Regions from separate parts of the Streptomyces sp. JL2001 genome, predicted to be linked through region 1. Evidence: riboswitches for the same ligand, from Rfam matches in the RefSeq annotation. Region 1 holds a riboswitch; the other holds the start of a gene.
What was found. A riboswitch is a leader RNA that binds a small molecule or an ion and turns the genes downstream of it on or off. The one in region 1 is predicted to bind ZMP and ZTP.
Positions count from the first base shown of each region.

Region 1 (6,989 bases):
GACATTGCTGTGAGTCGCGTTCAGCGACGGGACGGCGACAAGGGACGGCGGAGCGTCCGAAGGGCTTCGCCGAGCGCCCGCGCATGCCGCTTCGGTCATGGCTTGTCCGACCGTGTCAGTCGGGGTGCCACCCCCTCAGCCGGACCGGACTTGGACCGGAAATAGACCGGAAGAGCTGGTCAGGAGTGGGATGGCGGTGGGAAAGACTGGGAGTTGCACCGCATGACCCATCTCGCGCTGGCCGACGGGACCGGTGGGCGCCTGCCTGGGTAAAAGCCCAGGTCAGGCGCCCTTTCTTGTACCCCTAGAAGAAGCCGAGCTTCTTCGGCGAGTAGCTCACCAGCAGGTTCTTCGTCTGCTGGTAGTGGTCGAGCATCATCTTGTGCGTCTCGCGCCCGATGCCCGACTGCTTGTAGCCGCCGAACGCCGCGTGCGCCGGATAGGCGTGGTAGCAGTTCGTCCAGACGCGGCCCGCCTGGATCGCGCGCCCCGCGCGGTACGCGGTGTTGGCGTCGCGCGTCCACACGCCGGCGCCGAGGCCGTAGAGCGTGTCGTTCGCCGTGGCGATCGCGTCGTCGAAGTCGGTGAAGGAGGTGACCGCGACGACCGGGCCGAAGATCTCCTCCTGGAAGACCCGCATCCGGTTGTCGCCCTCGAAGATCGTCGGCTGCACGTAGTAGCCGCCCGCCAGCTCGCCGTCGTACTCGACGCGGCTGCCGCCGGTCAGGATCTTGGCGCCCTCCTGCTGGCCGATGTCCAGGTACGAGAGGATCTTCTGGAGCTGGTCGTTGGAGGCCTGGGCGCCGATCATCGTGTCGGTGTCCAGGGGGTGGCCCGGCACGATCTTCTCCGTGCGGACGACCGCCGCCTCCAGGAACTCCCCGTAGTGGCCGCGCTGGACCAGGGCCCGGGACGGGCAGGTGCACACCTCGCCCTGGTTGAGGGCGAACATGGTGAACCCTTCGAGGGCCTTGTCGCGGAAGTCGTCGTCCGCCGCCCACACGTCGTCGAAGAAGATGTTCGGCGACTTGCCGCCCAGCTCCAGCGTCACCGGCTTGATGTTCTCCGAGGCGTACTGCATGATCAGCCGCCCCGTCGTGGTCTCCCCGGTGAAGGCGATCTTCGCGACGCGCGGCGAGGACGCCAGCGGCTTGCCCGCCTCCGCGCCGAAGCCGTTGACGATGTTGACCACGCCCGGCGGCAGCAGGTCCGCGATCAGGCTCATCCAGAAGTGGACGGACACCGGGGTCTGTTCGGCCGGCTTCAGGACCACCGCGTTGCCGGCCGCGAGCGCCGGGGCCAGCTTCCAGACCGCCATCAGGATCGGGAAGTTCCACGGGATGATCTGCGCGACCACGCCGAGCGGTTCGTGGAAGTGGTAGGCGACGGTGTCGTCGTCGATCTCGCTGAGCGCGCCCTCCTGGCCCCGCAGCGCCCCCGCGAAGTAGCGGAAGTGGTCGACGGCCAGCGGGATGTCCGCCGCCAGCGTCTCGCGCACCGGCTTGCCGTTCTCCCAGCTCTCGGCGACCGCCAGTTCCTCCAGGTGCGACTCCATCCGGTCGGCGATCCGCAGCAGGACGTTGGACCGCTCGGTCGGGGACGTGCGGCCCCACGCCGGGGCCGCCGCGTGGGCCGCGTCCAGGGCCCGCTCGACGTCCTCGGCGGTGCCGCGGGCGACCTCGGTGAAGGGACGGCCGTCGACCGGGCTCGGGTTCTCGAAGTACCGGCCGAGGGCCGGGGCGACGAACTCACCGCCGATCCAGTGGTCGTAGCGGGACTGGTACGACATGATCGCGCCCTCGGTACCGGGTGCGGCGTAACGGGTCATGGACAGGGCCTCCCTCGGACCGCGCCGGCCGTCCCTGGCCGGCGCTCACCGCCGAGTCTGCGGACCCCGACGTTGCAACCGCGTTGCGCCCCCGACGGGCCCGCCCGCGAGACCGGCCGGGCCCGCCAGGCCGTCCGCTCCCCGGGAGAGTTCCTCGTCCAGCGCGGTCAGCCGGGCCAGCACGGGCGGCCGCTGAGCCGCCGGAACCGCCGCCGACAGGGCCCGCCACATCTCCACGTCGTCCTCGCCCCAGGCGCTGTACGTCCAGTCGGCGAGCAGCGCCGGGTCGCCCCGGTCCAGCAGCGCCGCCCGCAGCCGGTCCGTCAGCCGCTCCCGCAGCCGTACGACCCCCGGCGCGTGGGAGCCGGGCAGCAGCGGCCCCGCGTACTCGCCGAGCGCCGCCGCGAGCGCGCCCGAACGCAGCCGCCGGTCCACCGTCGCGAAGTCCGCGTCCACCGCCGCCGCCAGCCGGTACGGGCGGGAACGCAGCAGCTCCGGGCCGAGCAGTCCGCGCAGCCGCGACAGTTCGGCGCGCAGCGTGACCGGGGTGATGGACTCGTCCTCGTACAGCCGCACCAGGAGTTCGTCTCCGCTCACTCCCTCCGGGTGGTGGGCGAGCACCACCAGGATTTCGCTGTGGCGGCGGCTCAGCCGCAGCCTGCGGCCCGCCGCCGTCAGCACCGCCTCGTCCCGGCCGAGCGCGGCGAGCCGGATCCGGTCCGCCGCGGGAGCGGGCCCCGCCAGCGCCAGCTGGGACTCCGCGGCCCGCGCCACCGCCTGCACGAACGCCAGGCTGTGCGGATGGCCCAGCCGGTCCCCACCGGTGATGTCCACCGCGCCCAGCAGGCGCCCGGTGTGCGGATCGTGCACGGGAGCGGCGGCGCAGGTCCAGGCCTGCACCGGCCGCTGGAAGTGCTCGGCGGTGAACACCTGCACCGGACGGTCCACGGCGATCGCGGTCCCCGGCGCGTTCGTCCCGGCCGCCGACTCCGACCAGCGGGCGCCCGCGACGAAGTTCATCGCCCGGGCCCGGCGCAGCGTCCCCGGGTGCCCCTCCACCCACAGCATCCGGCCCGACGCGTCGCAGACGGCCAGCAGGTGCTCCCCGTCCGTCGCGTACGCACCCATCAGCTCCCGGATCACCGGCATCGCGGCGGCCAGCGGATGGCCCTCCCGGTGTCCGGCGAGCTCCTCGTCGTCCAGCTCGACGCCGGCGAGTCCGTCCGGACTGACCCGGGCCCGTGCCGAGCGGCGCCAGGACTCGGCGACCAGCGGCCGTACCGGCGGGAGCTCCATCCGGCCGCGCGTCGTGAACGCCTCGTGCGCCCGGCGCACCGCTCCGGCGTCCGGTTCCGCCGCCACCCACGCATCGCTCAACTCGGCCTCCCCGGTGAGGTCGTCGGTCCCGTGCCGTCATCGTGGTCCGTGCGCGGGCCGCCCACAAGCGTCCCGACGCCCCGGCATATGCGCCCTGACCGGACCGCGCCCTCCGGTGCCTCGCACCGTCCGCCTCCCCGGTCCCCGTATCCCGGCCCATGGCCTCACGTACAGTGGTGCGCGGGCCGTGACTGGCGCTTGAGGTGGATCACCACCGGGGAGCGGTCCCGTGGACACCGCGCACCCGCGCGGACCGCGCTGCCGTGCGCCTGGGCGAACACCGGTCATCGACGACGCCCAGGAGTGGCCCATGTCCACCAGCACCGCCTCCCTCATGGACGGCACCACGCTCGCCCGCCGCACGGTCGAGGAGACCGCGGCACGTGCCGCGGAGGTCACCCGCCGCACCGGGGTCACGCCCTGCCTCGCCACCGTGCTCGTCGGCGCCGATCCCGCCTCCGTCACCTACGTGAAGATGAAGCAGAACCGCTGCGCGAAGGCCGGAATCCGCTCCCGCCACGTCGAGCTGCCCGCCGAGACGACGACCGGGGAACTCGTCGCCGCGATCACCGCGCTCTCCGACGACCCCGAGGTCCACGGCATCCTGCTGCAGCACCCCGTCGGGCCGCACATCGACGAGCGCGCCGCCTTCGAGGCCATCGCCCCGGAGAAGGACGTGGACGGCGTGACCATGGCGTCCTTCGCCGCGATGGGCTTCGGACTGCCCGGCTTCGTCTCCTGCACCCCCGGCGGCATCATGCGCCTCCTCGACGCGTACGAGGTGGCCCTCAGCGGCAAGCGGGCGGTCGTCGTCGGCCGTTCGGCGATCCTCGGCAAGCCGGCGGGCCTCCTGCTGCTCGGCCGGGATGCCACCGTCACGTACTGCCACTCCCGCACCACCGACCTCTCGTCGGTCGTCCGCGAGGCCGACGTCCTCGTGGCGGCCGTCGGCAAGCCGAACTTCATCAAGGGCGAGGACATCAAGCCGGGCGCGGTCGTGGTCGACGCCGGCTACAACCCCGGCAACGTCGGGGACGTCGACTTCGCGTCGGCCGCCGAGCGCGCCTCCCTCATCACCCCGGTACCGGGCGGCGTCGGCCCGATGACGATCGCCGTGCTGCTCGCCCAGACCGTCGAGGCGGCGGAGCGGCAGCTGGGCCTGTAGGTCCCGCCCGGGCCGATCCCCGGGACCGCCGGGCTTGATCGACGGGACACCCTCCCGCACACTTGCCGCCACGGCGAACAGCCCGTACGGAACCGCGGATTGTCACGGTTCCGTACGGGCCGTGCTTCAACTCGCCTTCAATGAGCGTGAGATGACGGAAAGGAGGTGACGCTGGTCACCATGGTCCCGCTCTCCGCCGACCGGTCGTCACCCCTCCGGTACCTCCTCGTCCCGCTCCTGGTCCTGTCGGCCGTCGCCCTCGTGGCGGCGGCCCTGGTCGCGAGCCGTGACGGAGGCCGTGACGCGCGACCGGGGGACGCCACCCGGCTCGGTGCGCCCGGCGAGGCCCGGACCACCCAGGCCGCCGGACGCCGGCCCGCACCCCAGGGCGGGATCGCGACCTCCCGGAGCCCCTCCCGCGTCCCCGCCACCACACCCGCACCGGCACGAACCCGGCCGCGCGGCACCACGCCCACCCCGCGGCCCTCCCGCAGCCCGTCGCCGGCGGCGTCGCCCGTGCCCTTCGACCGGCTCCGGGCGGGGGAGTGCTTCGACATCGACCGGTCCGCGCCCGGCACCGTCACCCGGCGCTCCTGCGTCCGGCCCCACGACGCCCAGGTCGTGGCCGTACTCCGGCTGACCGGGGACCACGACTCCGACGAGGCCGTGCGCGACGCGGCCGCGGCGCTCTGCCGCGACCTCCTGCGCCGCAAGGCCGCCGACCAGCCGCGCGGCACCCGCTGGACCACCTTCGTCCAGTACCCGTTCCGCACCAGCTACCTGCTCGGCACCGACACCGTGACCTGCAGCCTCGCGGTGAACGCCGGTACCGGGTCCGGGACGGGCGACGAGACCGACACCGGGGACGACGCCACGGCGGCCGTACGCAAGCTGACGGCGCCGCTCCTGTGACGGCCCGCCCCTGATCCCCGCCCCTCACCCGCCGCCGGCGCCCGCCGGTCTCAGTCGTCACCCGCCGCGAGCACCGCGGCCAGCGCCGCCGCCGGGTCGGAGTCCGACGGACCCGCCGGAACCCACCGGTCCCGTTCCTTGCGGCACGCCCACCAGCGGCCGTCCTGGGCGAGTCGCAGCTGGGCCTCCGCGCCGACCACCGTCCAGCGGCCGGCCCCGGCCGGGCGCAGCACCGGCCTCGGTCCGGCACCCTCCCACGCCTGCGCGAGCTGCGCCTTCGCCCGGGCGAGCACCTCCGGTTCCGGCTCCCACTCCTCCTCCAGGGCGGCCAGGGCGGGAGCGCCGCCCACCCGCCACGCCCGCGCGGCGGGCTCCAGATCGGTCCGCCGGCGCCCGGACCCGGCGGCCAGCCGAGCCGCGATCGACGACGTCGGCGTCCCGGTCGCGACCAGCCGCACCGCGTCCTGACCAAGCGTCAGGTTCGGCTCCACGGGCTGCCGTTCGTGCCCCGGCGTCAGCGCCGCCGCCAGCATCCGGTGGGCCCGGGAGGCCGCGTCGGCCGCCAGGAACTCCAGCGCCGCCGCGTCGACACCCGGTTCCGGGTCCGTCTCGGTGTCGAGCGACGGCGGCTCGCCCGGGTCCGACGGCAGCGTGGGCGGCGCCGGCAACGGCGGCAGGATGTCCCGCGCGGCGAACGCCTCACGCGCGGACACCCCCGCGGAGGGGTCATCCGGCCCGTCCGTCCCGGCCCCCGTCCCCGTCGCACGTGACGCGCTGCGCTCCTGGAGCTCGTCCAGCACCGCCCGCTCGCCCCGCCCCCGCATCAGCAGCAGGACGAAGGGGTCCTCGTCCAGCAGCCGCGCCACCTGGTAGCACAGCGCGGCCGTGTGCGGGCAGTGGTCCCAGGCCTCGCAGCCGCACTCCGGCTCCAGGTCGCCGATGCCCGGGAGGAGTTCGAGCCCGGCCGCCGCCGCGTCCTCGACCAGGTGCGGAGGCATGTCACGGTCGAGCAGCGCCGCGATGTGCCCCGCGCTGTCCACCGCCAGGTCCAGCAACCGGTCCCAGCCCTCCTCCGACAGCTCCTGCAGCAGCACGTCACTGCGGTAGGCGGTGCCGTCCCGGTCCTTGACCACCGCGGTGATCCGGCCCGGGCGCACCGACACGGCGCCCACCGCGCCCTCGCGCGCGTGGCGGCGCCCCTGCTTCAGCTGCTGGTTGTCGAGCGCGGTGTCCTCCAGCGCCTTCAGCCACGCCCGGCCCCACCACGTCCGGGCGAACGCGGAACCGCGCGCCGGCGGCAGCGCCGCGAAGGTCCGCTCCTCGTCGTGCCGGCCTGCCGTGCCGTCGGTCCCGTACCCGCTCATCGTCCGTCCCCTCGCAGCTGGACCAGGTCCGCCAGTTCGGCGTCCGTCAGCTCGGTCAGTGCCGCCTCGCCGGCGCCGAGCACGGCGTCGGCCAACTCCCGCTTGCGGACCAGCATGTCGGCGATGCGGTCCTCGATGGTGCCCTCGGCGATCAGCCGGTGGACCTGGACCGGCTGGGTCTGCCCGATGCGGTAGGCCCGGTCGGTCGCCTGCGCCTCCACCGCGGGATTCCACCAGCGGTCGTAGTGCACGACGTGACCGGCCCGGGTGAGGTTGAGACCGGTGCCCGCGGCCTTCAGCGACAGCAGGAACACGGGCACCTCGCCGTCCTGGAAGCGGGCGA
Region 1 is NZ_CP169421.1:564,492-571,480, reverse strand. Features, by position in the region: gene exaC (acetaldehyde dehydrogenase ExaC) at 305-1,828, opposite strand; gene ACE1OA_RS02615 (GAF domain-containing protein) at 1,874-3,205, opposite strand; ZMP/ZTP riboswitch at 3,383-3,487, shown strand; gene ACE1OA_RS02610 (bifunctional 5,10-methylenetetrahydrofolate dehydrogenase/5,10-methenyltetrahydrofolate cyclohydrolase) at 3,516-4,370, shown strand; gene ACE1OA_RS02605 (hypothetical protein) at 4,536-5,282, shown strand; gene ACE1OA_RS02600 (SWF or SNF family helicase) at 5,333-6,646, opposite strand; gene ACE1OA_RS02595 (DEAD/DEAH box helicase) at 6,643-6,989, opposite strand, start outside.

Region 2 (6,989 bases), 2.6 Mb from region 1:
CCAGACCACCCCCACCAGGGCGGGGCCGACGGTCTCCCCGACGACCATGCCCGCGGTCGCGGTCGTCACCGAGCCGCGTTGCAGCGCCGAGGTCAGCAGCAGGAAGCCCGCCCCGCCCCCGACGAGGAGCGCGTAGAGGGCGGGGTTCGCGAAGTCCACGCCGTCGATCAGCCGGACCGACACCTCCACCACGCCGAAGCCGAACCCCGAGCCCAGTCCCAGCGCCAGCGCCCGCGGCCGGTCGGGCAGCCGGCCGACGGCCGCACCCAGCGCGAGCACCGCGCACGCGGTGCCGAGCATCGCCCAGCCGAGCGCCGGCGGGCCGCCCTCGTCCCCCTCCCGGCCCGAGGCGAGCGCCAGCGTCGCGAGTCCCCCGCAGACCACCGCCACCGCCGTCCACTCCACCCGGCTCAGCCGGACCTCGAGGAGTCGTGAGGCGACCACCGCGGTGACCGCCAGACTCGACGCGAGGGCCGCGCCCACCGTGTAGATCGGCAGCGTGCGCAGCGCGACCACCTGGAGGACGAAGCCGAGGCCGTCCAGGGCGAGTCCCGCCGCGTAGCGCCACTGCCGCAACGCCCGCCACAGCAGGGCGACGTCGACCCCGCTGCCCGAGCCGGGCTCCGTCGCCCGCGCGGCGAGCGCCTGCAGGACCGAGGCCGTGCCGTAGCAGAGGGCGGAACCGAGCGCGCAAACCATCCCGAAGAGCACGAAACGACTTTAGGGGGTGTCTCCGGAAGCTCCTGGCGGCGTACCGCGTCCGGCGCCGTGGCCCGATCCCCGGAGCTCCCCGTACAGGACCTCGTGCGGCGGCCGAAAAGGACCGGCCTACACTGTGCGGTCGCACCAGGCTAGGGAGATCGGGGAGGGCGGCGCAGATGCGCAGACTGAGGTCGAGCACGGTGATACTCGGCGGGATGGGTGTGCTCGCGGCGACGATCACGGCGTGCGGCTCCGAGCCGGACAAGCGGTGCGTGGACCCGCTGACCCGCGAGAAGCTGCCGAGCTACGAGTGCGACAGCGGCACGGGCGGCAGCAGCACCACCGCCCGCGGCTCGTACTACTACGGCGGCACGGTGCGTGACGGCCGGCTCAGCGGCGGCAGTTTCGACAAGTCCGCCGTGGACACCGGCGGCTTCGGCTGCTCGGGCTCGGGCGGCGGCTGATCACGCCATGCGACGGCACACCATCGACCCCCGGCCCGGCTGGCAGCGGACCGTCGAGGAGCAGGGGCTCGTCTACCCCCTGACCCGCTACCCCGACGGCTCACTGCGCCCGTACTGGGACGAGAGCGCCTACTACTCCTTCACGCTGCCCGAGGTCGAGGCCCTGGAGGAGGTGGTCGAGGAGCTGCACGCCATGTGTCTGGAGGCCGCCGCCCACATCGTGGCGAAGGATCGTTTCGCCGATCTCGGCCTCACCGACCCCCGGCTCGCCTCCCTCGTCGCCGAGTCCTGGCGGCGCCGGGACGAACTCCCCACCCTCTACGGCCGCTTCGACCTTCGCTACGACGGCACGGGGCCGGCGAAGATGCTGGAGTACAACGCCGACACGCCCACCTCCCTCGTCGAGGCCGCGAGTCCGCAGTGGTTCTGGATGGAGGACCGGTTCCCCGGCGCCGACCAGTGGAACTCGCTCCACGAGCGGCTGGTCGAGGCCTGGCGCCGGCAGGCGCGGCTGCTGCCGCCGGGCAGCCCGGTCCACTTCGTCCACTCGGACGGGGACGAGCTCGGCGAGGACCTGATGACGGTCGCGTACCTGCGCGAGACCGCCGAGCAGGCCGGGCTCGACACCGAGGCGCTGTCCGTCGAACGGATCGGCTGGGACCGGCTGTCGGGCCGGTTCGTGGACGACCGGCTGCGCTTCATCCGGAGCTGCTTCAAGCTCTACCCGTGGGAGTGGCTGACCACCGACCGCTTCGGCCCGCACGTGCTGGACACGCTCGACAACGGCGGTGGCACCGGCACGACCTGCTGGATCGAACCCGCCTGGAAGATGCTGCTGTCCAACAAGGCGCTGCTCGCCGTCCTGTGGGAGCTCCACCCGGGGCACCCGAACCTGCTGCCCGCCTACCTCGACGGCCCTCGCGAGCTGGCCTCGGCGGCCGGCTACGTGGCCAAGCCGCTGCTCGGCCGCGAGGGGGCCGGGGTCACCGTCCACGAGCCGGGCGCCCCCGCCGCGGTGCGGGAGGAGCCGTGCTGCTACCAGGAACTGGCCCCGCTGCCCGACTTCGACGGCAACCGGGTGGTGCTCGGCGCGTGGGTCGTCGAGGACGAGGCGGCGGGGCTCGGCATCCGCGAGTCGGCCGGCCTGATCACCGACGAGTACGCCCGCTTCCTGCCCCACGTCATCCTCTGACGGCTCCGGTGACGGCTCCGGTGACGGCGCCGGCCCGGTGGGGCCGGCGCCGACGCCGGACGGGGGGGGGTCAGGCCGAGAGCACCGCCCGCAGTTGCTCCAGGCCCCAGTCCAGGTCCTCCTTGGTGATCACCAGCGGGGGAGCGATCCGGATCGTCGACCCGTGCGTGTCCTTCACCAGGACACCGCGCTCCATGAGCTTCTCCGAGATCTCCCGGCCCGTGCCCAGGGACGGCGCGATGTCCACGCCCGCCCACAGCCCGCGCCCGCGGACCGCCTCCACGGCGCCGCCGCCCACCAGCAGCCCCAGCTCGGCGTGCAGGTGCTCGCCCAGCTCGGTCGCGCGCTGCTGGTACTCGCCGGACCGCAGCATCGCGATCACCTCCAGGGCCACCGCGCACGCGAGCGGGTTCCCGCCGAAGGTCGAACCGTGCTCACCGGGCCGGAACACCCCGAGCACGTCGCGGTCCGCCACCACCGCCGAGACGGGGACGACACCACCCCCCAGCGCCTTGCCCAGGATGTACACGTCCGGCACCACGCCCTCGTGCTCGCACGCGAAGGTCCTCCCGGTCCGGCCGAGGCCCGACTGGATCTCGTCCGCCATGAACAGCACGTTCCGCGCGCGGGTCAGCTCCCGCACCTCGCGCAGGTACCCGGCGGGCGGCACCAGCACCCCGGCCTCGCCCTGGATCGGCTCCAGGAGCACCGCCACCGTGTTCTCCGTGACCGCCGCCTCCAGCGCGGTCGCGTCGCCGTACGGGACGATCTCGAACCCCGGGGTGTACGGGCCGAAGTGGTCCCGTGCCTCGTGGTCCGTGGAGAAGCTGACGATCGTCGTCGTACGGCCGTGGAAGTTGTTCGCCGCCACCACGATCTTCGCGTGCCCGTCCGGCACGCCCTTGACCTCGTACCCCCACTTCCGGGCGGTCTTCACTGCCGTCTCGACCGCCTCCGCGCCCGTGTTCATCGGCAGCACGGCCTCCTTGCCGCACAGTTCCGCGAGGCGTGCGCAGAACTCCGCGAAGCGGTCGTGGTGGAACGCCCGCGACGTGAGCGTCACCCGCTCCAGCTGGGCCCGCGCGGCGTCGATCAGCCGCCGGTTGCCGTGCCCGAAGTTGAGGGCCGAGTACCCGGCGAGCATGTCGAGGTAGCGGTGGCCCTCGACATCCGTCATCCAGGCGCCGTCCGCCGAGGCGACGACGACGGGCAGGGGGTGGTAGTTGTGAGCGCTGTGCGCCTCCGCGGAAGCGATCGCGTCTTGCGTCCTCGACACGGGGTCTCCGTTCGTCCTGCGGCCTGGGGCGGGTGTGGCGCCCCTTTCTTATCGTCGCTCGGATGCCGGACGGGGAAACCTCGATGACGACGCGCCAGCCGGGTCATGTCCGGGTGATCTTCCCGGGCCCGCGACGACGGCCGCGGCGTCTCGCGGCGTGGTCGGAGTTGCCCGGGTACGCCCGGTACGAGGACGACCCTCCGCCGTGCGCTGCACCGCATCCGACGCCGCGGGCCGATCCTCGGAGATCGCCCGGACAGCCCGTAGTCTGAGAACACGCGCGGCGACTGGCGTACGGGGAAGCGACCCCGGGGGAGCCGCGCGCGGCTGTACACGCGATGCCGCCCGCCTGGGCATCACGGGACCGACAAGTCCCCGTGTGGATGCCGCCCGCCTCCCGCCTTCGGCGGGTGAGCCCTCGTCCGCAGCACGGGACCCGATCCGTCCCGTGTCGTGCGCCCCGCCGGGGCCGCGCCCGGGACCCGCCGAACGCCCGGAGGAACCGCCGTGACGATCCCGAACGCCGAGCAGCTTCCCGTCCGCCACCCGGCCCTGGCCGCCACCGACCCCGAACTCGCCGCGCTCGTCGGCGCCGAGGAGCGGCTGCAGGCCGAGACCCTGCGCCTGATCCCCAGTGAGAACTACGTCTCGACGGCGGTGCTCGAAGCCTCGGGCACCGTCCTGCAGAACAAGTACAGCGAGGGGTACCCCGGCCGCCGCTACTACGAGGGCCAGCAGAACATCGACCTGGTCGAGACCCTCGCCGTCGAGCGCGCCAAGGCCGTCTTCGGCGTGGAGCACGCCAACGTCCAGCCCTACTCGGGCTCCCCGGCCAACCTCGCCGTCCATCTGGCCTTCGCCGAGCCCGGCGACACCGTGATGGGCATGGCCCTGCCGATGGGCGGCCACCTCACGCACGGCTGGGGCGTCTCGGCGACCGGCCGGTGGTTCCGCGGCGTGCAGTACGGCGTCCGCCCGGACACCGGGCTCGTCGACCTCGACCAGGTCCGCGAACTCGCCCTGAAGGAACGCCCGAAGGTGATCTTCTGCGGGGGGACGGCGCTGCCCCGCACGATCGACTTCGCCGCCTTCGGCGAGATCGCCCGCGAGGCCGGGGCCGTGCTCGTCGCCGACATCGCCCACATCGCCGGCCTCGTCGCCGGCGGCGCCCACCCCTCACCTGTGCCGCACGTGGACGTGATCTCCACGACCACCCACAAGACCCTGCGCGGCCCGCGCGGCGCCATGCTGATGTCACGCGACGAGCACGCCAAGGTCCTCGACAGGGCCGTCTTCCCCGGTCTCCAGGGCGGCCCGCACAACCAGACCACCGCCGCGATCGCCGTCGCCCTGCGCGAGGCGGGCCGGCCCTCCTTCCGCGACTACGCCCACGCGGTCGTCGCCAACGCCCGGGCGCTGGCCGAGGCGCTCCTCGCCCGCGGCTTCGACCTGGTCTCCGGCGGCACCGACAACCACCTGATCCTGATCGACCTCACGCCGAAGGACGTCCCGGGCAGGATCGCCGCCAAGGCCCTGGACCGGGCCGGGATCGTCGTCAACCACAACACCGTCCCCTACGACACCCGGAAGCCCTTCGACCCCTCCGGCATCCGGATCGGTACGCCGTCGCTCACCTCGCGCGGCCTGGGCACCGCGCACATGGCCCAGGTCGCCGACTGGATCGACCGGGCCGTCAAGGCGGCGGGCGCCGGGGACGAGGACACCCTCCTCGCGGTCCGGGCCGAGGTCGCCGAACTGATGTCGGCCTTCCCCGCGCCGGGCCTGCCGGTCTGAGGGCCGGCCCTGGAGGTGTCCCGGCCGGGGGCGTCCCCGGCCGGGACCCGGCGGGGCGCACTGTGTTCCTCGTCTCATCGGCCGCGCCTCCCGGCCGTCACGGCAGGGCGGCGCTGCCCCGGCCCGGACCGGCCGGGCGGGCCGCAGACCCCCGAGAACGCCGGCCGCACCACGTCTCCGGGGTCCTCGCCCCTCTGGTACACCGGCAGTCCGGGATCGGGTCCCACACCTGAGAGAATGGTGAGCATGGCCTCTGACAGTCCCCGTGTGCTCTCCGGAATCCAGCCCACCGCAGGCTCGTTCCACCTCGGCAACTACCTCGGCGCCGTCCGCCAGTGGGTCGCCCTGCAGGAGACCCACGACGCCTTCTACATGGTCGTCGACCTGCACGCGATCACGGTTCCGCAGGACCCCGCCGAGCTGCGGGCGAACACCCGGCTCGCCGCCGCCCAGCTGCTCGCCGCCGGACTCGACCCCGAGCGCTGCACGCTGTTCGTCCAGAGCCACGTCCCCGAGCACGCGCAGCTCGGCTGGGTCATGAACTGCCTCACCGGCTTCGGCGAGGCGTCCCGCATGACCCAGTTCAAGGACAAGTCGGCCAAGCAGGGTGCCGACCGGGCCACCGTCGGCCTCTTCACGTACCCGATCCTGCAGGTCGCCGACATCCTGCTGTACCAGGCCAACGAGGTGCCGGTCGGCGAGGACCAGCGGCAGCACATCGAGCTGACCCGCGACCTCGCGGAGCGGTTCAACGGCCGCTTCGGCGAGACGTTCACGATCCCGTCGCCGTACATCCTCAAGGAGACGGCGAAGATCTACGACCTGCAGGACCCGACGATCAAGATGAGCAAGTCGGCGTCGACGCCCAAGGGCCTGATCAACCTGCTCGACGACCCGAAGACCACGGGCAAGAAGGTCAAGAGCGCGGTCACCGACACCGACACGGTCATCCGCTTCGACCCCGAGAACAAGCCGGGCGTCTCCAACCTGCTCTCCATCCTGTCCACCCTCACGGGGACCTCCGTCGCCGCGCTGGAACAGTCGTACGAGGGCAAGATGTACGGCGCGCTGAAGACGGACCTGGCCGAGGTCATGGTGGACTTCGTCACGCCCTTCCGGACCCGGACGCAGGAATACCTGGACGACCCGGAGACGCTGGACTCTCTCCTGGCCAAGGGAGCCGAGAAGGCCCGCGCGGTCGCCGCGGAGACCCTGGCGCAGACGTACGAGCGGGTGGGGTTCCTGCCCGCGAAGCACTGACCGAGGACCGGTCGAAGGCCGGGTCCGAGGACCCTGGCCACAGGGGTGGTGCAGGCCGCACACTGGCGGCTGCACCACCATCCGACACCCGCAGCTCGACGACGGAGGAGAACGACGTGGGGACCGTAACGCTCGGCGTTTCGATCGCGGTCCCGGAGCCCTACGGCAGCCTGCTCCAGGAGCGGCGCGCCGGCTTCGGGGATCCGGCCGCGCACGGCATCCCCACGCACGTGACCCTGGTCCCGCCGACCGCGGTGGACGCGGAGCGCCTCCCGCTGATCGAGGCGCACCTCGCCGCCGT
Region 2 is NZ_CP169421.1:3,127,858-3,134,846, reverse strand. Features, by position in the region: gene ACE1OA_RS13725 (hypothetical protein) at 1-699, opposite strand, end outside; gene ACE1OA_RS13720 (hypothetical protein) at 879-1,166, shown strand; gene ACE1OA_RS13715 (glutathionylspermidine synthase family protein) at 1,174-2,358, shown strand; gene rocD (ornithine--oxo-acid transaminase) at 2,429-3,634, opposite strand; ZMP/ZTP riboswitch at 3,908-3,996, shown strand; gene glyA (serine hydroxymethyltransferase) at 4,142-5,428, shown strand; gene trpS (tryptophan--tRNA ligase) at 5,675-6,688, shown strand; gene ACE1OA_RS13695 (2'-5' RNA ligase family protein) at 6,805-6,989, shown strand, end outside.
Region 2: it holds a riboswitch for ZMP and ZTP, as region 1 does, so the genes downstream of both, glyA (serine hydroxymethyltransferase) here and ACE1OA_RS02610 (bifunctional 5,10-methylenetetrahydrofolate dehydrogenase/5,10-methenyltetrahydrofolate cyclohydrolase) in region 1, are expected to answer to the same signal.